4 regions of the Salirhabdus salicampi genome follow, and region 2 is predicted to be linked to each of the others. Evidence: riboswitches for the same ligand, from Rfam matches in the RefSeq annotation. Region 2 holds a riboswitch; each other region holds the start of a gene.
What was found. A riboswitch is a leader RNA that binds a small molecule or an ion and turns the genes downstream of it on or off. The one in region 2 is predicted to bind S-adenosylmethionine.
Positions count from the first base shown of each region.

Region 1 (7,624 bases), on a different contig from region 2:
GGTTACTCACTAAGCATAAGGACCGTGGGCTTGAGTTCCCCGGGGGAAAAGTTGAAGTGGGGGAGACTCCGAAAGAAGCGGCCATCCGTGAAGTGATGGAAGAAACAGGCGGAAGAGTAGAAGAAATTACATATATTGGCCAGTACTATGTTGAAGGAAAAGGCGGAACAATTGTGAAAAATGTCTATTACGCAATCGTTGGCGAGCTGATTGAGCAGTTAAGCTATTTTGAAACAGAGGGACCTGTTTTACTAGCTGAACTACCGGAAAATATTCAACAAAAACCAACTTTTAGTTTTATGATGAAAGATGAAGTGTTACCGCGAAGTATTAAGTATATTAAAGAAGCTCAACTACATTCATAATAGCTGAGCTTCTTTTTTTCCGTTTATTTCGTTTTAATTAATTTACTTTCCATCTTCTCAACAAGTTGGTACATGATAGCTGCTAAGACTGCAATAATGAGTAAGCTAAATAATACTAAGGTAAAATCGAACACTTGGAAGCCGTAAATAATTAAATAACCGAGTCCTTTTTCGGAAACGAGGAATTCCCCAACAATGACACCAACCCAAGCTAAGCCAACATTCACTTTTAATGTGGAGATTATGGTAGGTATCGTTGCTGGAAAGATTACCTCCTTAAATATTTGAAATCGATTTGCCCCGAATGTCTTCATAACCTTTAAATAGTTTGGATCTACTTCACGGAAAGCTGAGTAAATGACAATCGTTGTAATTACGACAGATATAATCATTCCCATCGCAATAATAGAGATATAGCCTGGTCCTAAGGCAACGATAATAATTGGTCCAAGCGCAACCTTTGGCATTGCATTCATCACAACTAAATATGGGTCCATTACTTTTGAAAATTTAGGGAACCACCATAATAAGGCTGCAAATAGAACACCTGCTACGGTTCCTAGAATAAACCCCGCTACAGTTTCTAAAAGTGTCACTTTTAGGTGAAAGAGTAAGCTTCCATCTGCCAGCTTCTCCAAAAACAATTTTCCAACTGCAGAAGGTGCACTGAAAATTAATCGATCTATAAGTTGCAAACGGCTTGCGACTTCCCAAAGGGCAAAAAAGAAGACGCTGATGATAATTTGCCAGAATAGGACCGTTTGTTTCTCTTTTTTTATACCCCTTTTATATTGTTCAAACAAGAGTTGATCATCATGTTTTTGTTGGCTCAAGATTCTCCAACTCCTTCCACACTTGCTGAAACATTTCTGAAAAAAGTGGATCCTGTCTTGCTTCAAAAGGAGAAAGGTTTTGGAGATGTTCCGGTACGGTAAAGATTTTAGCGATTTTCCCTGGAGAGGATTGTAATAATATAATTTTGTCACTCATCGCAATTGCTTCCCCAATATCGTGAGTTACGAGGATTGATGTTTTTTTATACGTTTTCAAAATGTGAGAAATTAAGTTTTCCAACTTTAGTTTTGTTTGATAATCTAACGCTGAGAATGGCTCATCTAATAACAGAAGTTTTGGATCAGTAATTAACGTACGAGCTAGTGCAGCCCGTTGTCTCATCCCACCGGACAATTCGTTTGGATATGCATGTTTCGTTTGGCCAATGCCAATCTCGTGTAAAATCTCCTCTGCTTTTTCCGTGGTTGATGTTGTTAACGTTTTTTGTACGTGTGGCCCTATTAAAATGTTTTCTAAAATCGTCTTCCAAGGGAACAGATAATCTTGCTGCAGCATATAACCTATTGTCGAACATTCCTTATCTATTGGTTCATTTTCAAGTAACACTTCGCCTCTAGTTGGTTTAATTAGACCGGAAATGACAGAGAGTAACGTTGTTTTTCCGCATCCACTTGGTCCAATTAGAGAGACGAAACTGCCATTATTTACGTTAAATGAAATGTCTTCTAATGCCTTTGTATACGTCTGTTTGGTGAAATATTGATGGGAAATGTTGTTCACAGTCAAAAATGACAAAGAACATCACTCCTATTCTTTCGTAACTTCTTCAGCAATTTGTGTGTTTACTAATACGCCATGCTCTACATCTTGAGGAAGTTCTCCAGCTTCATCCATAATGTCTTTTAAGTTATTCCATTCTTCTTCATCTAAAATTGGATCAAGGGCAAATGAACCTTGTGACTTGTAACGGTCTACGACGGTAGTAATAATATTTAAATCACTATCTTCAAAGTATGGCTTAATGACTTCTGCAATTTCTTCTACGCTATGTTCTTGTACCCACTTTTGCGCTTTATAAAGAGCACGAGTAAATTTCTTGACTGTTTCTTCCTCCTCATTTAAAAAGCTTTCTTTAGTCATAAACACAGTATATGGAACTTTTCCCGATGCTTCACCGAATGATGCAACAATATGGCCTTTACCCTCCCGTTCAAAAACACTGGCAGTCGGTTCAAATAGTTGAACATAATCATAATCCCCAGTAGCAAAGGCATTTGGTATATTAGCAAAGTCAACATTTTGGCTTAAGTCTAAGTCCTCATGTGGGTCTATACCGTGCTGCTTCAGTACATATTCACCAACCATTTGGGGCATTCCGCCTTTCCGTTGGCCTAAAAACTTACTTCCCTTTAAATCTTGCCATTCGAAATGATCTTGTTTTTCTTTCGCTACTAAAAATGTTCCATCGGTTTGTGTTAATTGAGCAAAATTTATAACCGGATCATTGGCTCCTCTTGCATATACATAAATCGATGTTTCAGAACCGACTAATGCAATATCTGCACCACCGGATAACAAGGCTGTCATTGTTTTGTCTCCACCCCAAGTTGTTTTTAAATCAACGTCTAATCCTTCTTCTTCAAAAAAACCTTTTTCAAGTGCAACATATTGTGGAGCATAAAAGATTGACCTCGTTACTTCTGCTACTTCTATCTTCGTATTTGTACTCGTATTATTTGAGCATGCACCTAAAGTAAAAACGAGTATGACGGAACATAACATAGCTAAGAAAGAGCTAGCTTTCTTCATTCTCCATCCTCCTAGTTCGAAAGTATCAAGCTAAAGATATATTATGCCTAGCTGTAAATTGTGTGAATGCCTATAAATAAAAAAAAGAGCCGTCTATAAAAGACGGCCTATCTATATAAAGGAGATGAGGGAACAATGTCATTTATTCCGGCTTATATACCGGTCCAGCCTCTTGAATGGCTTGAGGTACATGATGAAACTTTTTAAAGTTCTCATGGAATTGTAAAGCTAATTGTTTTGCTTTTTCTTCATATTTTGCTTCATCGCTCCATGTTCGCTGTGGAACTAGAACATGACTTGGTACACCAGGACATTGGGATGGAATTTTTAATCCAAATATCGGATCATTCACCATATCAGTGGAGTTCAGTTCACCTTCCAAAGCAGCTTGAACCATGGAGCGCGTATGGGAAAGTTCCATACGTCGACCCACACCAAATGGACCACCAGTCCACCCTGTATTGACAAGAAATACATTTACACCGTATTGCTCAATTTTATCACCAAGCATTTTCGCATACGTTGCCGCTGGTAACGGTAAAAATGGTGACCCAAAACATGTAGAGAAAGTAGCCTCAGGTGCTGTAACACCTCGCTCTGTTCCCGCCAGCTTACTTGTATACCCACTTAAGAAGTGATACATAGCCTGTTCTTTCGTTAATTTACTGATTGGTGGCAATACACCAAAGGCATCGGCGGTTAAAAAAATAATCGTTTGTGGATGGCCTGCAACACTAGGTTTAAGAATGTTATCAATATTTTCGATTGGGTAGGCTGCCCGTGTATTTTCTGTTAAAGATGTATCATCATAGTTAGGTGTTCGTGCATCTTCATCAATCATTACATTTTCCAAGACCGATCCGAACTGAATCGCTTTATATATCTGCGGTTCCTTTTCTTCGGAAAGATGGATACACTTTGCGTAACAACCACCTTCAATATTAAAAATACCATTTTGTGACCAACCGTGTTCATCATCGCCAATTAAGCGGCGATTTGTATCAGCAGATAAAGTTGTCTTACCAGTTCCTGATAAGCCAAAGAACAGTGCTACATCTCCTTCCATTCCTACATTAGCCGAACAGTGCATTGGCAATATATTTGTTTCCGGGAGTAGGTAGTTCATAACGGAAAAGACGGATTTTTTAATTTCCCCAGCATATTCCGTTCCACCGATTAGAATGATTTTGTGTTTAAAGGAAATGATAATAAATGCTTCTGAATGTGTTCCATCTACCCGGGGATTAGCCTTAAAGTGAGGGGCTGAAATGATTGTAAATTCGGATTTGTGATTGACAAGCTCCTCATCTGTTGCACGAATAAACATTTGGCGAGCAAATAAATTATGCCAAGCAAATTCGGTAATAACCTGGATAGGAAGTCGGTACTTTGGATCAGCTCCTGCAAATCCGCGGAAGCGAAATATTTCTTCTTTAGACTGTAAATGGTTTAACACTTTATCATACAACTGAAAAAAGACATCTTCATCAATCGGCTGGTTTGTCGTACCCCAGTCCACCTTATTTGCCGATATGTCATCTTTCACAATAAACTTATCCTTAGGCGACCGCCCTGTATATTTACCAGTTGTTGCTTTTACAGCACCAGTAGAGGTTAATACCCCTTCTTGTCGTTCAAGTACTTTTTCGACAAGTTGTGGAACCGATAAGTCGCTTTGAACGTTTTTTTGTTCCAAAGCACGTTCATGTAACAGTTTGTTTGCAATCGTCATGAAAACCATCCTTTACAAATGAGATTATCTATTTATGCCGTTTTGAATTTCGTAATCTGTGATTAATAGTATAACACATTAATTTTATTATTCCATACTAATCATAAAATTTTATTCCGTGATTTATTTTCTAAAAGAAATGAAAAAAGATTTTTTGACTTTCTATTCAGTTCAAGTTAATATAAATCGATGGAAATCTCTTATCCAGAGAAGGTGGAGGGACAGGCCCAAGGAAACCCGGCAACCATCACGATGTGAAAAGGTGCTAACCTGCAAGCGAGGTACTCTTGAACGATAAGAGTGAAAGGTTCCGGTACTTTAACGGAGTTATCTGAATACAATCGATCATGAAACTTATATCGTAATACACATAATGTGTGTGAGTATAGAGCCACTGGATTTGAGGTACATAAGATAGATGTTAAATAAAGGAGGAAGTAGCCATGGCAATTAAGGGTCGGCTTTTTACATCAGAGTCGGTTACAGAAGGTCATCCTGATAAAATATGTGATCAAATTTCTGATGCAATTTTAGATGAGATTTTAAGACATGATCCTAATGCACGTGTTGCTTGTGAAACAACTGTAACAACGGGTTTAGTGTTAGTATCAGGAGAAATTTCAACAACTACTTATGTTGACATACCTGCAATCGTTCGGAAAACAATTAAAAATATTGGATATACAAGAGCGAAGTACGGCTTTGATGCTGAGACTTGTGCTGTCCTTACTGCAATTGATGAGCAATCAGCAGATATTGCACAAGGAGTAAACCAAGCACTAGAATCTCGTGAAGGTAGCATGACAGATGAAGAAATTGAAGCAATTGGTGCCGGTGACCAAGGTTTAATGTTCGGGTATGCTAATAATGAAACAGAGGAGTTAATGCCATTACCCATTTCTTTGTCTCACAAATTGGCGAAGCGTTTAACGGATGTACGTAAAGAAGGGACATTACCATATTTACGTCCAGACGGTAAAACACAAGTAACAATAGAGTACGATGAGAACGGTCAACCACTACGAGTAGATACAATTGTCATTTCTACACAACACCATCCAGAAGTGAGTAGTGATCGAATTGAGAATGACCTAAAAGAGTTAGTGATAAATAAAGTAGTTCCTCCATACTTACTTGACCGGAAAACAAAGTATTTTATTAATCCTACAGGGCGCTTTGTTATTGGCGGTCCTCAAGGGGATGCAGGTTTAACAGGTCGTAAGATTATCGTTGACACATACGGAGGTTATGCACGTCATGGCGGTGGAGCCTTCAGTGGTAAAGATCCTACAAAGGTAGACCGTTCTGGTGCTTATGCAGCTCGTTATGTTGCCAAAAACATTGTCGCAGCAGGTTTAGCGGATTCTTGTGAAGTACAACTTGCTTATGCAATCGGTGTGGCACAACCAGTATCCATTTCGATAGACACTTTTGGAACGGGGAAGGTTCCAGAGGTAAAAATGGAAGAAGGAGTACGGAAGATATTTGATCTACGTCCAGCAGGAATTATTAAAATGTTGGACCTTCGTCGTCCGATTTATCAAGATACAGCAGCTTATGGTCACTTTGGGCGTACAGATGTCCAATTTCCATGGGAAAAGGCAGACAAAGCTGAAGAATTAAAGAACGCTATCCAATAAAAGGTTGCCCAGTAGGGCAACTTTTTTTTGGAAATAACTGTACGGAAAGTTTATCGAATATAAAAAAAAATTGTGATATACTCAAATTTAGTGATGTGTATTCGAACAGTATAGAAATATAGCGTAACAGTTTGTAGCATTAACATTTTTATGAACATACGAAAGAGAGGACATGCAAATGTGTGGATTTATCGGACTGATTCGACATGAAGCAACAGAGCTGCAGCAAGAGTCAATAAATGTTTTTCAAAGACAAAATGAAATGATCACACATCGTGGTCCTGATGATGAAGGGTATTACCATAATGAATATATATCTTTTGGTTTTCGCAGGTTAAGCATTATTGATATCGACAGTGGTCATCAACCATTAAGTTATGAGAATGAACGTTATTGGATTGTGTTTAATGGAGAGATTTATAATTATGTAGAACTTAGAAATGAGTTAATTAAAGATGGCGTACAGTTCCATACAGAGTCCGATACAGAAGTTATTTTAGCGATGTTTCATCAATATGGCACAGAGACCTTCCATCAACTGCGAGGAATGTTTGCTATTTTGATTTGGGATAAAGAGAAAGAAACATTATATGGAGCACGTGACCAATTTGGGATCAAACCTTTATATTACAGTAAACAACCGGATGGAACGTATTTTTCTTCTGAAAAAAAAGCAATTACGTCAATCCTCGATGCGGAAACAGTTAATCGTGAAGCTTTGCAACATTATTTAAGCTTTCAATATGTACCGGAACCGTATTCTTTAACAGAAGGCGTTGAAAAAGTAGAGCCGGGTCACTTCTTTACGGTTAAGCCTGGGGAAGATCCTACATTTACACGTTTCTTCCATGCAACATTTACTCCTGTTGATGGTGAGAAGTCGAAATGGATTAGTCGTATTCAAGAAACATTACGCAATTCTGTCCAAGTGCATATGCGAAGTGATGTTCCAGTCGGTTCATTTTTATCAGGTGGAATTGATTCGTCAATCATCGTTTCGTTAGCAAAGGAGTTTAACCCTGGTATTAAAACGTTTTCTGTTGGCTTTGACCATAATGGCTTTTCAGAAATTGATGTAGCGAAAGAAACGGCAGATAAATTAGGTGTTGAAAACATTTCTTATGTAATCTCACCAGAAGAATACGTGCAAAAGTTACCGAAAATAATGTGGCACAATGACGATCCGTTAGCAGATCCTGCTTGTGTTCCCCTTTATTTCGTAGCACGTGAAGCGAGCAAACATGTTACGGTTGTGCTATCTGGTGAAGGGGCGGATGAATTAT
Region 1 covers NZ_JANBWE010000004.1:255,940-263,563, forward strand. Annotated here, with positions in the region: gene ytkD (RNA deprotection pyrophosphohydrolase) at 1-365, shown strand, start outside; gene NLW78_RS13235 (ABC transporter permease) at 389-1,198, opposite strand; gene NLW78_RS13240 (ABC transporter ATP-binding protein) at 1,179-1,955, opposite strand; gene NLW78_RS13245 (ABC transporter substrate-binding protein) at 1,968-2,969, opposite strand; gene pckA (phosphoenolpyruvate carboxykinase (ATP)) at 3,112-4,710, opposite strand; SAM riboswitch class I at 4,899-5,002, shown strand; gene metK (methionine adenosyltransferase) at 5,145-6,341, shown strand; gene asnB (asparagine synthase (glutamine-hydrolyzing)) at 6,520-7,624, shown strand, end outside.
Region 1: another riboswitch for S-adenosylmethionine. It lies ahead of metK (methionine adenosyltransferase); the one in region 2 lies ahead of sfnG (dimethylsulfone monooxygenase SfnG).

Region 2 (7,624 bases):
AGTGATAATGGAAAGAAAAAACACGATTAGAAAAAAATCATCCAATTTATATCAAAGCTCCTTTTTCATTTTGTCTAATTTGTATGTCATTTACCATCGCGCATAATGAAATGTATTCATTACATATGTTTTCGATAAGATGATTGGAACTTTTTAATGTGTCCATAGTCATCAATACTTCGTTACGATTGTTACACACACCGTATTAGACGGCAATACGATTCTTGCCGTTAAATATTTACTATGATGCCATTTAGTCAAAAACTCTTATGCTATATGGACTCCCAATCTATTAGAGGTACTATGTAATTTCTGCTAACTTTATGTATGCAGATTAGTAGTGCACAACCCTTTTAATGCATTAAAGTAAGCATGCCTGAAATTTCACTAACTCTAAGTAAAAAAAGAAGCCCTTGATCGGGACTTCTCACATGGCCAAGTGAATATATCCTAACATTAGAGATGAAGTTTCGTTCCAATATTTCTTACCTTAGCTTTGTCGTAAATATATCTAGCCACAACAATATCAACGACGGCTAATCCTACTGATTTGAATAATGTAATCTCTCTTTCTGATTCTCTACCCGGATAATCTCCAGCTACAACCTTGCCAAGTTCACTGTAAATATCCGATTCATTGAATAACCCTTCCCTAATTGGGACTTGCAAGTCACCTGTTTCTTCTAACGCCGCATCTTTCGCTTCTACTACAACTTTATTTGCCGACGTCACAGCATTTGAAGGTAATTCTTGCATAGTTGGACGAAAAGAGCCGACTGCATTGACATGCACTCCTGGTTGTAAAGAATCAGAAAACACAGGTGTTAAAGCATTTGTAGCGGTAACGACAATATCTGCTTTCTTTACGGTTTCGTTAGCATCCGATATTACTTCGGTTTGTATTCCATATGTATCAAACACATATCGCGCGAATTCCTCTGCTTTCTTTTTTGTTCGATTATAAAGATAGATTTGTTCAATATTACGAACCGCGAGCACCGCAGCAACTAACCCTTCGGCTTGTGCACCTGTCCCAATTACGCTCAACGTTTTCGCATCTTCTCTTGCTAAATATTTCGTCGCAACACCTGACAATGCACCTGTCCGAACCATTGTCAAATACGAACCTTCCAACATTGCTACGGGTTCACCAGATTCAAAGTCTGATAACATGACAACTCCGTTAATCGCCTTCTTTCCTATTTTTGTATTGTTTGGAGCGACAGATACGACTTTCAATCCTACACTTTTTAACTCTTCTGCTACAGACGGCATCACTAGTGATGTGTTTTGCCCATTGTGAAATGGTAGTGCTGCTCGAATAGGAGTTACTGTACGGTTAGCTGAGAATTCTTTTAATGCTAACGAAGCATTATCAATCACTTCATTCATGTTAACTAATTGTTTTTGTTCCTCTTTACTTATGACAAGCATTGTTCTCCTCCCTTATTAAAAATTCATTTTCAACACTTCGCCCTTTAAAAAAAGGGGTTTAACCATCGTTAAACCCCACACCCTATACCCTTATTCTATTTTATACCATCCCATATTGAAAGCGGTATTTTATTGTTTTGTTGTATATAACGTCTCTTTCTTCTGTCCGCCATCCAATGCTGATGTATCTCCTGGGTCTATTCCAAGGTCCCACGCTTTTAAGACGCGCCGCATAATTTTTCCACTAATTCTCGTTTTCGGTAGTTGCTCAAGTACTTCAATTTCTCTTGGTGCCGCGTGGGCTGCTAATTTTGTTTTGACAAATGCTCTCACATCTTTTAACAGCTCATCACTCGGTTGGTAACCGTTACGTAAAACGATAAAAGCTTTAACAATTTCTCCTCGTAACTCATTAGGTTTGCCGATTACCCCTGCTTCAGCTACAGCTGGATGTTCAATTAATTTACTTTCTACTTCAAATGGCCCAATACGTTCACCAGAAGAGTTAATCATATCATCATTACGGCCTTGGAAGAAAATATAGCCGTCTTCATCTTTATAAGCTAAATCACCTGAAATATACCAACCGTCATATGGAAAATAAGATTGATGTTTTTCCTCATTCTTCCAAATCCCTTTCATAATCGACGGCCAGTTTGCTTTTATTGCTAATTGTCCGACTTCACCTATTGGTAACGGCTCACCTTTATCGTTAAGTATTTCTACTTTTATGCCTGGTAAAGGTCTTCCCATTGAGCCCGGCTTGATGGGCTGTGACGGCAAATTCACAATTAATTGTGCTCCTGTTTCGGTCATCCACCACGTGTCATGTATACGTAATTGTAACGTCCTCTTCCCCCACGTAATCACTTCAGGGTTAAGTGGCTCCCCAACACTTAAAATATGTCGCAACGACGATAAGTCATATTGTTTCTGCAGTTCTTCACCTGCCGACATTAACATACGAAAAGCTGTTGGCGCACTGTACCATACAGAAATCCTCGTTCTTTCAATCAATTCATACCATGCTTCTGCCGCAAATCGCCCTCCATTGACAATAATGGTCGCGCGGTTCAACCAAGGCGCAAACACACCGTAGGAGCTTCCTGTCACCCAGCCTGGGTGTGCCGTACACCAATATACATCATCTTCTTTTAAATCGAGGACCCATTTTCCAGTTTGATATTGTTGTATCATAGCACGATGGGCGTGGAGAATGCCTTTCGGTTTTCCGGTAGAGCCAGATGTATAGTGAATAATCATTGGATCGTCACGTTCTACCCACTCAATCACATTTTCATCTGATTCAGCATCTAACCCTCTGATTTCCTCCCATAAAGACAATTCGTCTTGTTGACATTCGCTAGACTCACCGGTAATGAGTACCGTTTGTAAATCAGGAAGCTCTTCCCTCGGAACACGGGACACAAGCTCTGAATTCGTAATCAGTACTTTCGCACCACAATCTTGCATTCTATCTTTAATAGCTTCCTCCATAAATGCTTCAAAAAGAGGACCTGCAATGGCTCCTATTTTGATAACAGCCATAATGGCAACATAACAGTCCGGATGCTTTGGTAAAAAGATAAAAACACGGTCACCTTTTTTTACGCCATGTTTTCTTAAAACCTGAGCATATTGGTCAGACTGTTGTTTTAAATCCGCAAAAGTTAATTTTACTTCTGTTTCATTATGGACGTAGTGAAGGGCTATTTTATCACCATAACCTTCGTCAACATGCTTATCAACTGCTTCATATGCGATGTTCAGTTGACCTGTCTTACTCCAACTGAATGCTTTCTCTACCGACTCCCATGAAAAATTATTGTAAACCTTCTCATAATGCTGCAAATTGTAATTACTTTCATACGGTTTTACGATGCCACTTGTTACCGTCATAATGGTTCCACCCCTTTACTAATTATGTAGTTTTAGCCCCCCTTCCTATTGGATCGGGGGGAGTTCTCTTTTGTACTAATGTCCCTATGAATGAGAAGAAAATGTAATAAGTTGATAACGGCAACAGACTAACTTTTTGTAGCTGATAAACTTTTTCTCGGAATATAAGGTTTTTTTGCAATTGTATGGCTATCATATAATCGGTGATGTAAATCAATAACAGAGTAAGATAGCACCCGTAACCGTTCCAATATTTCATCTGATATCAACCCTTGATTGTCGTAGTGCTCATTGTGGGCATATACACCACCTGGTACAACATGAGCCGAAAAATACCCGGCAAGTGGATGGAGTTGATGTTCAATCGCTAAAAAGTGGTGATACGTTCCGCCTGTAGCAATAAAACCAATTACTTTCCCTTCTAAACAATTATTCGGAATTAAATCAAAGACGTTTTTCAACGCACCACTCATAGACCCGCGGTAAACTGGGCTACCAACTATAAAGGCATCAGCTTCGATAATTTTCTTAATAAGCTTTTTCGTATCCCCTTCGTAGTCGAGAGGGTTACGACCATCACAAAACTGTAGGTCATAGTCTTTTAAATTTACAATCTCCGTTTCGATTGTTTGATCATACTTATCGGTATTTAATTTTTCTTTAATTGCCTGTTTCGTCTCAAAAAATTGTTCTTCTGCAAATTGGATTGCCTTCTCTACTGCTAGAAATGTTTTTGAACGGTCAGATAAACTGCCGGAAATCCCTAATAATTTCATACAAGGATGCCTTCTTTCGTTAATCGTTTTTCTTTTTCCCGAACGAGAGGGATGACTTTTTCTCCAAACAATCGTAAGTCTTCCTCATAGTGGAAATGCCCTGTTAACACGAGGTCCACCCCGACTTTTTTCAATTCGATAATGCGATTTGCCACTTGTTCCGGCGTTCCAATGAGACCTGTTTTAAACCCATCGTTATATTGAACCAAATCTTCTTTTGTAGAGTTAGCCCACATCCCCTGCTTATCTTTTGTTGATTGGCCCGCCTCTTTTACGGCTTGTTGAAATCCTTTCACCGCCTCTTCATCTTTATTGGCAATAATATCTCTTAGAAGTTGAACCGCTTCCTCTTCTGTATCACGAACGATGGCGAAGCCATTAATTCCAAATTTCACTTCTTCTTCTCGGCCCTGGGCCGCTGCTTTTGCCTTTACATCTGCAATTTGCTCTTGAATTCCTTCCAATGTATTCCCATTCATAAAGTAATAGTCCGAAACTCGAGAAGCCATATGACGAGCATCTTGTGAGTTTCCACCTTGGAAGATTGGAATGTCTTTTTCTGGTTTTGGCTTCAATGGTGCATCGTTAATTTGATAATAGTTTCCTTGGAAGTTTGCTTTTTCAGCGGTAAACATTTCGCGGAGAACACGAATGAACTCCTCTGCTCGTTTATAACGCTCGCCGTGTTCTAGCCACGGTTCACCATAACCGTCGAACTCACCCCTGAACCAACCGCTTACAACGTTTACTGCAGCACGCCCATTACTAATGTGATCAAGGGAAGCAAGCATTTTTGCGTAAACTGCTGGGTGCCATAGCCCTGGTAGAACCGCCGATATTAAGTTTAATTTTTTCGTTACACTTGCTAAAGCTGAAGCTAATGTCATCGCTTCCAGTTGATATTCCGCTCCATAACTAGCAAAAAAACGAGTTTGTAATAACGCGTATTCAAATCCTACTTCTTCCGCAATCTGTGCATACCGTTTATTCGCTTCAAAACTCCAATCCGTTTTTTGTGGAAGGTTTGACACAACCAATCCTCCACTAACATTTGGTATCCAATAAGCAAATTTAAGTTGACTCATAATCATTTCCTCCTTAGTTTAACTAGGTTATTTCTCCATCAAAAAACCCTTCCCACCAAAGTGAGAAGGGCTGCAAATAATCCTGCAGCTCTCTCATCTTCGGAATGTTTCATTCCTCTGAAATTGGCACCTTAGCATTTGAATATACTGGTTGCCGAGGCTTCTTTGGGTCAGTCCCTCCGCCTCTCTTGATAAGAGAATCATCGATATTTTATTGCTTATATACCAGGAATCAATGGTTACACGTAAGTAACGATTGTTCCTCGAAGACGTTGGGTTTCTTTATAGGTACAGCGGTTATGAACGACGTCATACCCTTGTTCTGCAGCAATTTTTACTGCTTCATCAGATATGACACCTTCTTGCAGCCAAAATATCCCTTTATGATCTAACTCCCCCGCTTCTTTTGCAATTTCAATCGCAGCTTCTGGATTCCTGAACACTTGGATAATATCAACAGGTTCTGGAATAGAAATGAGATCTGGATACACTTTTTCTCCTAAAATCTCCTCTTCCCGGGGATTGACTGGGATTAATTTATATCCTAAACGTTGCATTTTACGAGCTAAACGGTAACTCGGTCTTGCTGGTTTACCTGACAGACCTACAACGGCAATTTTCACCGGACGTTCTTCTCCATTTTCATTGATGGTTGGTGATTTTAAGACACGGCGAATGACACCTTCGTCATTCACGACAACCTTTTGACCGTCTCGTTTATTACCAGTAGCTTTTGAAATCGCATTAAACAAGTCAGTAGTTAAATCATCGATATGTTCAATTCCTACTGATAAACGAATGAGATCCTCAGTTACCCCTGTCGCGATCAATTCGTCACCAGTTAATTGTTGATGTGTTGTACTTGCAGGGTGAATTATAAGTGATTTTGCATCACCGACATTAGCTAAGTGGGACCAAATAGAAATATTGTTAATAATAGCCTCTCCTACCTTTCGGCCACCTTTAATGCCGAAGTTAACTACAGCACCATAACCATCATCTAAGTACTGTTTCGCAAGCTCATGGGACGGATGGTTTTCTAAACCTGGATAGGTTACCCAATCCACATCAGGGTGTGCCTGTAAATGTTTAGCCAATTGTTGTGCATTTCTACAATGTTCTCGCATCCGTACATGTAATGTTTCAATTCCTTGTAAAATTAAAAATGCATTGAATGGGCTTAAACTTGGCCCAAAGTCCCGAAGTAATTGAACTCTAGCTTTCATAATAAACGCTAAGCCACCGAAGTCGTTCCAGTAACGAATCCCGTTATAGCTTGGATCTGGTTCTGTAAAGGAAGAGAACTTTCCATTTCCCCAATTAAAACGTCCACCATCTATAATCAAGCCCGCAATAGAAGTTCCGTGTCCACCTAACCATTTTGTTCCTGAATGAACAACAATATCTGCACCGTGATCGATTGGACGGCATAAGTAAGGGGTTGGGAATGTGTTATCTACAATTAGTGGAATACCCGCTTCGTGGGCAACATCTGCCACCGCTTCAATATCCAACACATGTAAGCTTGGGTTACCGATTGTTTCAGCATAAATTGCTTTCGTTTTATCGGTAATTTTTTCACGAAAGTTGTTTGGATCCGTTGGATCAACAAATGTCACTTTCACACCATAACGCGGTAAAGTTTGAGCGAATAAATTATACGTCCCCCCGTATAAATTCGTTGCAGCTAGAATCTCATCGCCACTTTCCGCTACACTTAAAATGGATAATGTGATGGCTGATTGCCCACTTGCTGTAGCTAAAGCACCTACACCATTTTCGAGTAAAGCAATACGTTTTTCTAATACATCAACAGTTGGGTTGCCAATACGGGAATAAATATTCCCCGCTTCATCTAAAGAAAATAACCCCGCTGCATGTTCTGTATTCGAAAAAACGTAAGAACTTGTTTGATAAATGGGTACTGCCCGTGAACCTGTTGTCGGGTCTGGTGCTTGCCCTCCATGCAATACTTGTGTTTCAAAAGCGTATTGGGTTGTCGCTTCCTCTTGAGTCGTTTTTTTAGTCATAAATTTTCCTCTCTCCCTTATTTGAATTTTCGGTGCATAAGAATGTTGGCTTTACGTTGTTCGTTTCGTAGGAATTCTCCGAAGTCATCCGTTTTTCTAAGTACAATTTATGGTCCGTTCCAGGCCCCAATCACACGACTTTGATCAACTTGGTTCCTCTCTTCTTGTGCTAGCAAAAAATCCTTTACAACGTGTTGCCACTTTTCTGGTTCGACGAGAAAACCATCATGACCAAAATCCGTTTCGACAGAATGATAACGGACATCTATGCCTGCATTTTCTAACTGTCGCGCTGCTTCATGAATCGCCTTAGGCGGGTACAGCAAATCGTGGCTAAACGAGACTGTTAAAATAGGTGCCTGTATTCGCGCCAAAACATCTCCTAAACTTCCACGACCCC
Region 2 covers NZ_JANBWE010000001.1:703,305-710,928, reverse strand. Annotated here, with positions in the region: gene NLW78_RS03685 (MBL fold metallo-hydrolase) at 1-45, opposite strand, end outside; gene NLW78_RS03680 (ornithine cyclodeaminase family protein) at 457-1,434, opposite strand; gene acsA (acetate--CoA ligase) at 1,564-3,333, opposite strand; gene NLW78_RS03670 (NADPH-dependent FMN reductase) at 3,462-4,109, opposite strand; gene sfnG (dimethylsulfone monooxygenase SfnG) at 4,106-5,194, opposite strand; SAM riboswitch class I at 5,285-5,392, opposite strand; gene NLW78_RS03660 (PLP-dependent aspartate aminotransferase family protein) at 5,434-7,224, opposite strand; gene NLW78_RS03655 (homoserine O-acetyltransferase family protein) at 7,332-7,624, opposite strand, start outside.

Region 3 (7,624 bases), on a different contig from region 2:
TTTAGATACCACTTTTAACGCATCAATATCTAAACCTGAGTCAATCTCATCCAAAATAGCAATTGCCGGCTTAAGCAACATCAACTGAAGAATTTCATTACGTTTTTTCTCACCGCCAGAGAACCCTTCATTTAAATAACGTTGTGCCATGTTTTTATCAATTTCCAAATAATCCATTGCACTATCCATTTCTTTAATGAATTGCATTAAAGGAATTTCGTTACCTTCACCACGTAGTGCATTAATAGAGGAACGTAGGAAATCTGAGTTTGTGATTCCCGGGATTTCACTTGGGTATTGCATTGCTAAAAACAGACCTGCTTGAGCTCTTTCGTCCACTTCCATTTCCAGCACGTCTTTTCCATCAATTGTTACCGAACCTTGTGTAATCTCGTACTTCGGATGCCCCATAATTGCGGAAGCCAACGTTGATTTACCTGTACCGTTTGGCCCCATAACCGCATGGAATTCTCCACCAGTAACTGTTAAATTGACACCTTTCAATATTTCTTTACCTTCAATTTCAACGTGAAGATCTTTAATTTCTACTGTTGATCCTGCCATAAAGATACCTCCAATATTATAAAATTACTTAAATGTAAGTGAACCTATATTCTCACTCTATTCTCATTACAATCTTATAACATATAGAATCTAGATTCAACTTATAGACCACAGATAAATATACGTCACCGTAATCATGTAGAGACTAGTTTCTACAATTATATGTATTATTTATTTACATACATTTTTAAGATGTAATTTATACTCATTATAAAGAAAATTTCCTTATAAAGATACAGCCAGCTTAACATTTCTTTTAGTATGAAAAAAGGGAGACACTTGCCTACTTCTATACAAGTGTCTCCCCAAATTATTTATTTATATTATCGATGTAGTTGCTGGTCAACTTTCGCTATCATTTGTTGCATCTCCCGATGTTCCTTCTGTCTCTTCTTCTCAACTTCAATCCGCTTTGTCAGCTTTCGGCTATACTCCTCATATCCCATTCCGTGTGATTGTTGCATAGCCTTTTCCATTTCAGACGTGTAATTTAAATCAAGATGGTCAGAAATAACAAAATCATTCCTTTCTTATAATTTACGTCTTAAATTTTAGCATACCCAAAATCCGAAATACAAAGCGCAATATATCCCTTATATATACGTGAAAGGGGATGTAACTCTATATGTCATAGTTACATCCCCTTCCTTTATAATTGAAGTTATATCCTTCTAATAGCTATAATTTTCTCATTACTCGTTTACTGGTACAACCGCACCTTCATATTTTTCATTGATGAAGTTTTGGATATCTTCAGAACGTAATGCTTCAACGAGTGCCTTCAATGCTTCGTTATTTTCATCTTCACTGCGAGCAGCAATTACGTTAACATATGGAGATTCAGATCCTTCTAAAATAAGTGCATCTTCTGCCGGGATTAAGTCTGCTTCGATTGCATAGTTTGTGTTAATTGCTACTAATGTATCTTCTTCACGCTCATAATATTGAGGTAAGAAACCAGCGTCATAACTTGCATCAAAGTCAAGATTTTTAGGATTTTCAACAATATCTTCCTCAGTAGCATTTACTTTATCGATACCATCTTTAAGTTTAATCAAACCAGCCACTTCCAGAAGAGATAAGATACGACCATGATCTGCTACAGAATTACTCATCAATACAGCAGTTCCATCAGGAATCGCGTCAACACTAGTGTGGTTTACAGAGTAAATACCGATCGGCTCAATATGAATACCGCCAAGATTTACGAAATCATAACCGAAATCTGATTTTTGTTGCTCAAGGTAAGGAATATGCTGGAAGTAGTTCGCATCCAACGTTCCGTTATCTAGGTCTTGGTTAGGTAAAACATAGTCCTGATACGTTTCAATCTTTAATTCAATACCTTGTTCAGCTAAAAGAGGCTTTACTTCCTCTAATACTTCAGCATGGGGAACAGCTGTCGCACCTACTGTGATAGTTGTTGTTTCTTCTTCGTTTCCATTACCGTTTCCTTCGTTGCCATTCCCTGCATTATCTTCTGATGACCCACAAGCAGTTAAAGCAAGTACAAATAGTGCTGTTAATAATACTGTTAATAGTTTTTTCATTGATTTTCTCTCCTTTAGCGTTTATCTATTTTTCTTGACGTAATATCCCCAATAAATTGGAAGATAAATACGATAACAACAATAAAGACAGTACAAACAAATACAACATCAAAATCCCATCTTTGGAAGCCTTTACGGTATGCTAAGTCTCCTAGACCACCAGCTCCTATTACACCAGCCATAGCTGTGTAACTAATCAAAGCTATCGCTGTTACCGTAAGACCAGAAATTAAGGCTGGCATCGATTCAGGTAACAATACCTTAAAAATAATCGTGCGGTATTTTGCTCCCATCGCCTTTGCCGCTTCAATAACCCCTTTGTCCACCTCCTTTAATGCTATTTCTACCATGCGGGCATAAAAGGGGGATGCCCCGATGATTAAAGCTGGCAAAGCAGCCTTAGGTCCTCTTATCGTTCCCATTAAGAAATCTGTAAATGGGAAAAGAAGCAGTATTAATATAATGAACGGTATCGCGCGAAAAACATTAACTAATGTTGCAGTAATAAAATTGATAATTTGGTTTTCCCAAATCCCTCCACGCGCCGTCAAAAACAATAATAATCCTAGTAAAACACCTAAAATTAATGTTCCAATGACAGATAAAACGGTCATATATAGTGTTTCATAAGTAGCTGTCCATAAATCGTCCATATTTACATTAGGAAATAAATCATTCAACATCGGATATCACCTCAATTTCTACTGATGTACTTGTGATCGTATCCAAGGCTGCTTCGATATCCTTTTCATGTCCGTCTATATGAATAACCAATGACCCGTAAACCCCTTCTTGTGTCTGACTAATGTTGCCTTGCAAAATATTAATATCGACCTCAAATTGTTTAGCTAATTGGCTAATGAGGGAACGATTGGTATCTTCGCCGATAAAATGCAACTTCAAGACTTTCCCTGATGTATAACCTTTAATAATTGTGTCTAGTGTGTCGTCGTTCGGCTCTTGTGTCATAACTTGTTGTACAAACCGTTTCGTAGTATTCTCTTTTGGATGCATAAACACATCTAAAACTTTACCTTGTTCGATAACTTGACCATTTTCCATAACAGCTACACGATGACAGATTTTTTGGATGACATGCATCTCGTGGGTAATTAAAATAATCGTCAACCCTAATTTTTTATTAATATCAACGAGTAAATCTAGTATGTCATCTGTTGTTTGTGGATCTAATGCGGACGTAGCCTCATCACACAACAACACTTTTGGATCATTCGCCAGTGCACGCGCAATTCCGACACGCTGTTTTTGCCCACCACTTAGTTGAGAAGGATACGACTTTTCTTTTCCTGAAAGTCCAACCAGTTGAATTAACTCCCGAGCCTTTTCTTCTCGATTTGGTGTACCTGCTATCTCAAGTGGTAACATAATGTTCTCTAAAACGTTTCTAGACCAAAGGAGATTAAAGTGTTGGAAAATCATGCCGATTTTTTGGCGTTCTTTCCGTAATTTTCGTGGGCTCAAAGTGGTTATGCTTTGATTATCAACGATAATTTCGCCACTTGTCGGCTCTTCTAGTCTATTGAGTAACCGGACAAACGTACTTTTTCCAGCACCACTAAATCCAATTACACCAAAAATTTCACCTTTATTAATATTTAAGTTGATATTATCAACAGCTAAAACTTCAGATTCATTACTTTGATATGTTTTTGAAACATTTTTTATAGAAATCATTTTGGTACCTCCTCATAAAAAAACACCTTTCTGTTCGCAGGAGAACAGAAAGGCGTATGTATACGCTCGCTGTTCTCTCATCTGCCAAAGTCAATGACTTTGCAGGAATTGGCACCTTTCAAACAAAACGTTTGTTTGATGGTTGCCGGGCTTCACAGGGCCAGTCCCTCCACCTCTCTTGATAAGAGAATATATATGAAATTTATATGATTCTATTTGATTCACAAAAGAGATTTTAGCACCCTTTGTTAGTAGTTGTCAACAAAAATAACATCTCTTTACCACAAGAAAGAACTTTGTAATTTATTTAATCTCCGCCAACATTGTGAAATTAAGTGGGGTTGTCGTACCACTTTTCCTTATTTCTCAAGGTTAGTCTCTTCACCTCTCATGATGAGATAAATATGAGATTATCAGTATACTATATCTCAAATACAACCGATGTCAACAACAATTATGTGACGAAAAATAGGGAGTTCCCTCGATTTCCGGGGAAATAATTCAAAATTACGCAGAAAAAAGGGAGTCCTCCCGTAGAACTGGTTCGCGATTTGCGCACGGGCTCAAACAAAGTGGACATACTGATATTATGGTATTAAGCGGAAAAGTGAAATCAATCTTATTACTTTATTAACTAAGCATTTAAAATATTTCACTTAATTGTGCAAAAAAGGATAGTTAGCCATTATTTTGGGCTAACTATCCTAATGAATATCTATTTTATTTTAGCTAAAGGTCATAGATTTTGATGCTAATAGGATCTAGTAACCGTTAAATCAAACGCCCCATTCGCACCAGACCATAAACCGACATAAATGTATTTTGTTCCTCCCGGTACAACTCCTGACTCATTTCCGGATGCAGTTGCTACGCCACCGATAACTTCGAAATCTTTATTGTAAAAGAATACATCAAAATCATTGGAACTATCATTTGCTTTTAACGTAAAGTTATGCAACCCATCACCGTATTGTTGCGGAAGGGTTACTACATACCCATCTGCACCTTGTGAAGCTGGATTAGGATTCTGTGTTGTAACAAATTCATTCTCTGTAACAGCTAACGTAGCAGGAACGCCCCCTAATGACCCAATTCCTGTTCCTGGATTTCCAATCTCAACTGTTCCGTTCGCAGTAAATGGCTCAGATGGTGGAATATCAATAGGTTCGACTGCTGCTCCATTTTTCGTAAAGGCTTGTAATTCTGCCACTTGTACAAAACCTTTACTATTGTCTTGCGTACTGTTAGCTACTAACCTTATAAACTTCGCCTTTGTTGGTTTTTTAAGATCAAACGTTTTATAGTGTAAGTCAGGTGCAGCTGGACGTGGCTTTTGATACGTAAAGCGGTCTTCAACGACCGTTGTCCAATTCGATCCATCTTCCGATATTTGTATTTTGAAATCTTTCAAAGTAGCAAAGCGTGAGTTCGCTACATCCTTAAAGGCACTTACTTGAACACGAGAAACTTTGACTGCCTCATCCCCAGCCAAGTCGACACTAAACGTTGTACGATTGAAGCCATTTTCTTTTTCTTCTGTTGCATAAACGCTCGCTTCAGTATCATCAATTGCCAGTTTGGCAGGGTTGCTATCGGATGGGTCATCTGCCTGTAGAATGGTTGCTCCATTAAAAGAAGAAGCGACGTTTGGTGCTAATGAGATTTTAAGAGAGTTTGCTTTACCAGCTTTAATCTTAACCTTTTCAGTAAGAGTAGTAGAACCATAGCCTTTCGCCTGTATTGTTACGTCGTACTCCCCTTCGACCATTGGAAGTGCAAATCCACCTGTTTCACTTGTAACTGCCGCAGCAGAAGTTCTTGCCTCATATTGGCCAATAATTACCCTTGCATTATCTACTGGCTCTCCTGTCGTGGCATTCACAATTTCTCCACGAAGGAAGCCATTATAATCACCCTCATATGCAAAGGATGGAACTGGGTCTGTGTCGTCTCCTGTATTAGAGTATGCACCATCACCTAAACCACGTTGTGCAAATGCTTTCCAAATTACATCATTGTATTTTCCGTCGTATCGTTCAAACGCCGCTGTCACGATTGCCGTTCTCATATCAACCATAGAAGGATCAGGTACCGAAATAGGCATCGCATCTAAAACAATATGCTCAATTACTTCTTCTCCTTCTGACTTTCCGTATGCCTCAATTAAACTTTCACGGACATGCCACAATATGGCTGACCATATACCTCCATCAGCATGTACTTGAGGTCCAGTGATATCATAACCAATATCTCCGTAATTATATGGAGCTTTATCAAGAGCGTGGTTTCGGATTCCACGTTCAGCATTACCTGTTACATATGCACCTACTACTGGATCAGTTTGAAGACCCTCTTTCACAAGGTAGTGCATGCCTAGGAAATCACCCCACCCTTCTCCCATAGCTCCAGATTGGAAACTATTTAAAGCTTCTCCACCTGCAACGTAACGGTTTGTAAGTGCGTGCGAATATTCATGATATATAACCCCGGCATCATAATCACCGTCTGCGTATTTCCCTTCAAATACGCCTGGAATCGGCTCCCATAAAAACATGCCACTCCATGAAGTAAGACCATCCGGCAATGTTAACATATAAGCATTATCTCGCCCTGTATAGGTCGGTGCCCCACCTGTAGTCGCACCTGCCTGTACAAGACCTAATATTGGGTCACCTTCTAATCCACCATTACCGTAATTAGAGAGTTGCATATTCCCTGCTTCCTCAGTCCATCCAAGATTGTAAAGATAATCATGGAAAAGATTATGGTGATAAAACAAATTCGTTGCAGCACTGTTTACATCCTCTGCATAAGAAGGAGGTAACGTTTCTCCCTCCTTTTTCATCCATGCATTTGTGAAAAGATAGTCGAAATCACCTGTAGCCGTTACTGGTCGTACTGCTTCGTCTGCAGGGACAAGAAAGTTACTCCAGTTAGCAAACGAATTAGCATTGTTTCCAAATGTGGTGAATCCTAGTTCAGTACCCGGTATCAACCAACCGTGTGGTGATGCATGTTCATCTCCTGCAAAGGATTTTGATACTTGCTCTCCACCATCCGGTGCATATGGGACCGATGGGTAATTTTCAAATATTAACCCTTCTGACTCTAGTAAGCTTGACTCACTATGGGAAAAATCGACTAATGCTCGTTCAAATAGCTTTTCGCCTGTCGTTCCATCAATCACTACTTCATAACCTTCGTTCAGTTCTTCAATAAAAAGGACACGATAAGCAGGACGTACACTATCCTTCATAATAAACGAAGCCTTTTTCACATATTGATCAGTTGGAAGAACATCAGAACCATCGAATACTGTCCAGCCATTTTTTTCACCGCTTATAGAAGGCGTATAGTCTAACTCTGGGGCATGTAGATTTAATACTTCTTGAAGTGCATCATCCGGGGTAAGTTCAAAAGAAGCAGATAAAGTAGTTTCTCTTGTTACATTAGAGGTAACCATTAAGATTTTACCGTCTTTGTTCACAGAAACAATAATCCGCCCACCAAAAACTGACTCCAATCCATTAAATGACTGCTGAAATGTTACGGGTGTTAAACCTGTTTCTTCGCTCTTTGATGCACGAATCATTTTTAACGTTTTCATATTATCAGAAGATAGGCCAAACACAGCAGCATGATCCTCTAACCATTCTCTCGCAATCTCTTCAGCACTGCCATCTGTAGCTTCGGTTAAGTACCCATCCTTTTTCACAATCGTAGCTGGCGTACCAAACCTATCGTTCCAAGTAATTTTTGTTCTTTCCCCTGCTGAATTTACTAATTGGTTTGCTGCATCTAACTGTACATCCGTA
Region 3 covers NZ_JANBWE010000004.1:192,641-200,264, reverse strand. Annotated here, with positions in the region: gene sufC (Fe-S cluster assembly ATPase SufC) at 1-564, opposite strand, end outside; gene NLW78_RS12905 (YuzK family famiily protein) at 888-1,028, opposite strand; gene NLW78_RS12900 (MetQ/NlpA family ABC transporter substrate-binding protein) at 1,257-2,114, opposite strand; gene NLW78_RS12895 (methionine ABC transporter permease) at 2,129-2,797, opposite strand; gene NLW78_RS12890 (methionine ABC transporter ATP-binding protein) at 2,787-3,809, opposite strand; SAM riboswitch class I at 3,884-3,997, opposite strand; gene NLW78_RS12885 (M36 family metallopeptidase) at 4,561-7,624, opposite strand, start outside.
Region 3: another riboswitch for S-adenosylmethionine. It lies ahead of NLW78_RS12890 (methionine ABC transporter ATP-binding protein); the one in region 2 lies ahead of sfnG (dimethylsulfone monooxygenase SfnG).

Region 4 (7,624 bases), on a different contig from region 2:
TATCAATCCAGTTTTGGTATCTATCGTACATTTCTTCCCAGTATTCTAATGGAGTTTCTTGTTCCATAGGACGTCCTCTAGATTGAATACGCTTTACAATGTCATCAAAAGAACCTTCTAAATAGATTAATAAATCAGGATGTGGGAAATATGGTGTCATTACCATAGCATCAAAAAGACTTGTGTACGTTTCATAATCCACTTTAGACATTGTCCCTTTTTCATAGTGCATTTTTGCGAAGATGCCTGTATCTTCGTAAATGGAACGATCTTGCACAAATCCTCCACCATATTCAAAAATTCGTTTTTGTTCCTTAAAGCGTTCCGCTAAAAAGTAAACTTGTAAATGAAAACTCCAGCGTTGAAAATCGGAATAAAATTTATCTAAATACGGATTGTTTTCGACCTTTTCAAATGAAGTACGAAATTGAAGTGCATTGGCAATTGCTGTAGTCATCGTTGACTTTCCTACACCTACGGTTCCGGCAATAGTGATCACTGCATCATTAGGGATACCGTAGCGGTTTTTCCTATTCATGAAATAACTTCCCCTTTTTTTAAATGGTTCTCAATCTGCTTAATCATGTACTGCAAATCTTCCTCACGCTTTATAAAATCTAAATGGTCACCGTTAAATCGTAAAACCGGAATATCAGGATTTTCTTTCTCGAAGTTTTCCATGAAAGCATCATAATCTTGAGAAAGTTGCTGTAAATAACTAGCTTGAATATTTTGTTCTACATCCCGTCCGCGGAGACGAATGCGATTTAATAATGTATCTAAGCTAGCGTGTAAATAAACCATAATATTTGGTTTAGGCATATCATTAGTTAATATGTGATAAATCTCCTCGTATTTCTTTAGTTGGCTTTCTTTTAACGTCCGTTTCGCAAATATCATATTTTTCGAAATATGATAGTCGGAAACAACAGGCATCTTGTTTTGTAAATATTTGCTCTCAGTGTCTTCTAGTTGCTTATAACGATTGCAAAGAAAGAACATTTCCGTTTGGAAGCTCCACTCTTCAATATTGTCGTAAAATTTTCCGAGAAAAGGATTTTCCTCAACAATTTCTTCAAGTAAATGATATTGAAAATGGGAAGCAATTTTGCCCGCCAAGGAAGTCTTTCCAACCCCGATAGGGCCTTCAACTGCGATAAAAGGTATGGACTTCATCCTTTTCCCCCCTAAGATGATAAAATTAGACAAAATATATTTTAACACAACAAGGGTTACCGGAGTAGTTACATGCTGTTTTGATATGACACCAATATTTGTCGAAAAAAAACATATAGTTTTTGTTGACATAATTACGTTTAACTTGCATAATACTAAAAAATCAATATAAATAAAATTGGTAATGATCAGGCCAGTAAATAATAAAACGAACGCCAGAGAATGGAATCCACCGGCTGAAAGATTCCAACGTTACGATATTATTGAAACCTACCTGTGAACCTTCAGGGATAAACCTGAACGCAAAACTTGCGTTATCAGATATAAGAGGATAACATGTACTTTCTATTACGTGTTATCAATAAAGGTGGTACCGCGGATGTTCAACCCATTCCGTCCTTTTTTAGGATGGAGTGGGTTTTTATATTTGAATTAAATAGGAGGTTAGAAGCATGGCGGATAGTAAAATATCCTTCATCGGAGCGGGTTCTATGGCTGAAGCGATTATTTCGGGTATTGTAAGTAAAGAATATGTAAAAGGTGATCAAATATATGTTACGAATAAAACAAGAGAAGATCGCTTGCAAACATTGCAAACAACATACGGAGTGAAATACTCCCAAAACAAACGGGAAGTGATTGAAGGAGCAGAGTTTATTATCCTTTCTGTAAAACCGAAGGATATTGAAGTAGCGTTACATTCTATTAAAAATTATGTAACGGAAGGTCAAATAATTGTATCTGTGTTAGCAGGAGTGTCCACTTCATACATTTCCACTCAGCTTGAAAAAGAGAATCCAGTCGTTCGGGCAATGCCAAATACCTCTGCTACGATTGGCTATTCAGCTACGGCGATTGCAGCTGGAAAATACGCAACTGATAAACATATAGAAAAGACAAAAAGGTTATTTCAGACGATTGGTACGACAACAGTAGTAGATGAAGATGAAATGCACGTTGTGACGGGCTTGTCTGGTAGTGGACCTGCTTATATCTATTACTTCGTTGAAGCGATGGAAGAAGCAGCAAAGAAAGCAGGACTCGAAGCAGATACGTCTAAAGAATTAATATTACAAACGTTGCTTGGTGCAGCAGAAATGTTGAAAGTGACGAATGAGAGTCCAACATCATTACGAAAAAAAATTATGAGCCCAGGAGGAACGACGCAGGCTGGTTTGGATACGTTACAAAAATATAATTACCAAGAGGCTTTAGTGGAATGTGTCAAACGAGCTGCTGAACGTTCAGAAGAACTTGGAAGTTCCTTTAAAGAATAATGTAGAATACATTTGCATGTAGCAACTCTTTTATATAGTAAGATTTCTCAATGGCTCCGTATTTCAGAGGATTGAGCATCGGCCCTCTAAAGCGTGCGTTACGAGTTCAAATCATGTCGGGGCAATTTCGATATATTCTTAAGATAAATCTTGACATTTTTAGGGAAGCAAGGTAGTCTTAAGTTCAAACAATTAAATATAATAAGATTATTCTTATCCAGAGAGGTGGAGGGACTGGCCCTTAGATACCTCGGCAACAGGCTGATAAGCACTGTGCCAATTCCAGAAGCGAAATTGCTGAAGATAAGGAGAGACCATTTACTAGAATGTTAATGAATTAGTATAAAGCCCTCTTCTTAATGGAAGAGGGCTTTTTTGCTATAAAAGAAAACTTGAGGAGGAACACCGATGAAAAGAAGTTTGGAACAAAGATTAAAAGAGGGAACAGTTATCGCAGGAGAAGGATATTTATTTGAAATGGAACGGCGTGGATATTTACAAGCAGGTTCCTTTGTGCCAGAAGTTGCCTTGGAGCATCCTGACGTATTAAAGCAGACATATAGAGACTATATGAACGCTGGGTCTGATGTAGTTTTAGCTTTTACATATAATGCACACCGTGAAAAAATGAGAATCATTGGTAAGGAGCATTTACTTGAGCCTTTAAATCGTAATGCAATACGATTAGCTAAAGAAGTAGCTAAAGAGCATCCGATAGAGGAAGCACTTGTGGCAGGGAATATTTCAAATACTAACATATTTGACCCTGAAGATCCTCAATCGAAAGAGAAAGTAAGAAGTATATTTGCAGAAATGGTGAAATGGTGTAAAGAGGAGGGGGTAGACTTTATTAATGCTGAAACTCTTTACTATCATGAAGAAGCTGTGATTGCATTAGAGGAAATTCAGAAACAAGATTTACCAGCCGTTGTTACATTAGGGCTTATGGGTGAAAACATCTTGCGTGATGGCTATACGGTAGAAGAATCTTGCAAAATCCTTTCTGAAAAAGGTGCATTAGTAGTCGGAATGAATTGCTTCCGCGGCCCAAATACGATGCAACCATACTTGAAGAAAATAACTGAAGAGGTAGATGGTTTTGTTGGGGGATTACCAATTCCATACCGTACATCAGAAGAATACCCAACGTTTTTCAATTTACCAGACGGTGGTTGTAGCTGTCACCTGCCAACTGAAACAACGTTCCCAACGTCGCTGGACCCTCTGTATCATAATCGGTATGAATTAGCAGAGTGGGCTAAGGAAGCAAAAAGTATTGGTGTCAACTATATCGGTCTTTGTTGTGGTGCATCCCCTGCTATGTTAAGAGCAGTAGCGGAAGCAGTAGGTATAGAAACGATTAACTCTAAATATTCACCTGACATGGAGAAACATTTCTTGTTTGGGAAAGACAAAACGTTAAAGGAACATAATCTACAATATCGTACAAAAGCATAAGCGCAAAAAGAGCCAACAGTATGATGTTGGCTCTTTTTTTATTCATTCAGTTCATTTAATAGTTGCTCAATTGCTACCGCAACACCGTTTTCGTCATTTGTTTTTGTTACGTGGGAGCAAACCTCCTTTATATCTTCATTAGCATTTCCCATTGCCACACCTCTACCTGCCATTTGTAACATGGAGACGTCATTGTAGTTATCGCCTATTGCCATCACTTCGTTCATAGAAATGCCTTTTTCATTTACATATCTTTGTAAAACCGTTCCTTTCTTTGCATCCTGGTGATTAAATTCTAAATTCCCTTTCCCAGAAGAAGTAATTACTAGTTCTTCTTCACCCTTTAACCGATGATAAACATTTTGTAGTTGTTCTTCTTGTAGAGATAGAGCAAACATTTTATAAAACGTTAGGTTTGAATGTAAAACTTGCTCATACTGATCAGTAAAATGGAATTGTTCATCTTCCATATGTTGTTCAACTAATTTTCGAATATCCTCTAATGGTGTTTGATTGTGAATCCTTGCTAATAAGGTAACAAATGATTCAACCGTTTGTTCCTTACTGCTAGAGTATACACCTTCATTTGTATAAATATCGTAATAGACTCCTTCAGCACTACATGCCGCGGCTATTTTTGAACAAAGTTCTTTGTTTAGTGGGAAATTCATGATTATCTTTCCCTCTTCTGACCGAACCTCTCCTCCGTTAAAACCAATGATTGGTGTATGCAAATTCTTTTCTCGTAATAACCGTTTTGCAGAAATATAAGAGCGGCCAGTCACAACAATTACTTCAATATTATTAGCAATCGCCTTTTCGATTGCTTGTTTATTCTCATCACTAATATCACCTCTAGAATTTAACAATGTACCATCCATATCTGTTGCAATAATCTTCATTATCCATTCCTGCCTTTTTGTTTTAACTGGACCCAGTCCATACGAGTGTAAAAGTACATATTATTTTCTTAATACTAACGTAAAGATAACAACATTTAAAGTGATGTCCCCTAAATCATACATCCATACCAAACTGTAATCCTTCGAATATTAATGACAAAGATGGTATATTCGGGAGGGAAAGGTATGCAAGTCCAACTAGTTCAGAGCAATAGTGGTATGGAGAGTCAAGTCTGTTTAATACCGTCATTAATCATAGAGCAATTATCAGTTAAAAAAGGTGCCAGATATGAAATTCAAGTCGGTCAACGAAAAATAAACGTTGTCGTAGACAGTCATGATCATAATCATGACCAAATGTATTTACCAGATAATGTGTTTAACCATTTGTTATTGATAGATAAGATGTTTGTGAATGTATGGATTCGTAATGGAATCATCCATTTAGGTCCAGTAATAGGTATATTTGTAAATCCGCGATTTATTCAGCGGATTGAAGAAGGCTGTGTACCTGTAAGTGCGACTGAACATGTGAAAGCAAATACTGAGACACACGCTTTTCTTTATTATTTTTCATTAGACAATATATATTGGTTTAAAGAGCAAATAACCGGATATGTATATAACGAATTAACACAGTCATGGGAGCAAAGAAATTTACCGATGCCTAATGTTATTTACGACAGAGCTGTGAAATTTGACACGTCATTAAAACCATTAGTTAAACATATAAGAAACCAATTCCACGAACACGACAACATTCATTATATTAATCAAGTGGACTATTTCGGAAAATGGGATGTTTATAAAGCATTGTCGAAATATAAGGATATTAAAAGCTATCTACCTGAAACCGAAGTTTACGAACGATTTGAACAAGTAAAAGAAATGTTGGATAACTATCATTTATTGTTCCTAAAGTCCTTTTACGGGAGCCTTGGTAAAGAGGTGATGGCAATCACGAAAGTAGCAGAAGGCTATGATCTCTCTTATTATGAAAAGGGATTAAAAACGATTCAACTATCCTCATTATCCGATGTAAAAGAGTATGTAAACCAATTTCTAAAAAACAAAAAATATATTATTCAACAAGGGATTCATGTGAAACGATACGGTGGTAAACAGACAGATGTTAGAGTGTTAGTTCAAAAAGATGCAAGTGGTAAATGGATTGCTGCCCCGATCCAAACAAGGGTATCAAAACGGGATTCGGCAATTACAAACGAATCACTAGGAGGGGAAGTTGCGCATTATGATGCGTTATTTAAACATGATTCAAACATGCCAACAGATCATGAAGTGAAAGAATTTGCCATTCACGTTACATCATATCTTGAAAAAGAATATGGATCATTAGGGGAAGTGGGAATAGATTTAGCCATTGATCAACGTGGAGAAATATGGTTTATCGAAGCGAATGCTAAGCCTGATAAAAATCCTGTTAAAGGATTTGATGATACGGAAGAGATATTACCTCAATTTTTATCTGTATTGGAATACGGAACATATTTAGCAGATGGCCATTTAATATCTCCTCATAAATCTTGGACTTTAACGATAAAGGAATGTGAAGGGAGTCATAACGTTATTACTGTTCCGACATTTATTTTTGAACGTTTATCCAACAACGAAATTAGTTTGAAGGTTGGATTAAATGAGAGAGAGGTAAATGTAAGGAAACATGATCTACAAGAATCAATCATTATTCCAAGTTCGATATTAGAGAAACTTCATATACAAGAGGATTGGAAGGTTAATGTTAAAGTTGAAGATGGACATTCATTACGGATTGGTCCAGTAATTGCGGTCTTTTCCTCGAACGGAAATGTAAAAAAACTCTTGAATCAGCAATACCGGTTCCGGTCGGAAGAGTTAGCGTTAGCGAATAATGATGCAAATACGATACTTTACCTTTTTACAGTAAAAGATGTTAACTTTCTTGACCGAACAATAAATGGAACGTTTTATAACGAGATGAAGAAAAAATGGGAGAAGAAGGTAATGCCATTTCCAGATATTTTGTATGATAGAGGTGGGGGGGTTCTCAAACATCAAAAGCATATTGGTCGATTTATTCGTGAACAATTTAAACAACATTCTCATATCCAAACGGTTAATGCCCAGCACTATTTCGATAAATGGAAGTTACATGAACAATTATATAAGCAGCAAGAAGTAAGACAATTTATGCCTGTAACGCTACAATATGAAAAACGGGAAGATATCGATCAGATGTTATCAAAATACCATACTATTTATGTAAAAGACCGGCAAGGTAGTAATGGAAAAGGTATTATGCGAATTAAAAGGGTTAAGGATCGTTATCATTATAGTTACGTAGCAGATGACCTATTTGAGGAATATTGTGATGACTTAGCAGAATTAATAAAGGGAATGGATCAATTTTTTGATCAAAAAAAGCTAATCATTCAACAAGGGATTGATGTTTTACAAGTTGGAGAACAGCCAATTGATATGAGAGCTACGGTGCAGCGGAATCATTTAGGTCAGCTTGAGATTGTCGCCTACCCTGTGCGAATTGGAAAAGAACGTGCTCCTATTACGAGTACGAGAACCGGCTCAGATGTTTACCAATTTGACTACTTCTTTACAAAGATTTTATCGTATAAGAAAAATGAGCTAATCCATTTAAATCGAAGAATAGAGACGTTTATATTCAAAGTGTATGAAGCGGTGGAAAAAGAGTTTGGAACGTTTGGAGAACTCGGAATTGATTTTGCTTTAGATCAAGGACATAATATTTGGTTTATTGAATGCAATGCAAAGCCGGGGCAGGATTCGTTGTTTATA
Region 4 covers NZ_JANBWE010000003.1:12,027-19,650, reverse strand. Annotated here, with positions in the region: gene NLW78_RS10110 (deoxynucleoside kinase) at 1-538, opposite strand, end outside; gene NLW78_RS10105 (deoxynucleoside kinase) at 535-1,176, opposite strand; T-box leader at 1,352-1,580, shown strand; gene proC (pyrroline-5-carboxylate reductase) at 1,629-2,453, shown strand; SAM riboswitch class I at 2,664-2,763, shown strand; gene NLW78_RS10095 (homocysteine S-methyltransferase family protein) at 2,862-3,911, shown strand; gene NLW78_RS10090 (Cof-type HAD-IIB family hydrolase) at 3,950-4,813, opposite strand; gene NLW78_RS10085 (YheC/YheD family endospore coat-associated protein) at 5,000-7,624, shown strand, end outside.
Region 4: another riboswitch for S-adenosylmethionine. It lies ahead of NLW78_RS10095 (homocysteine S-methyltransferase family protein); the one in region 2 lies ahead of sfnG (dimethylsulfone monooxygenase SfnG).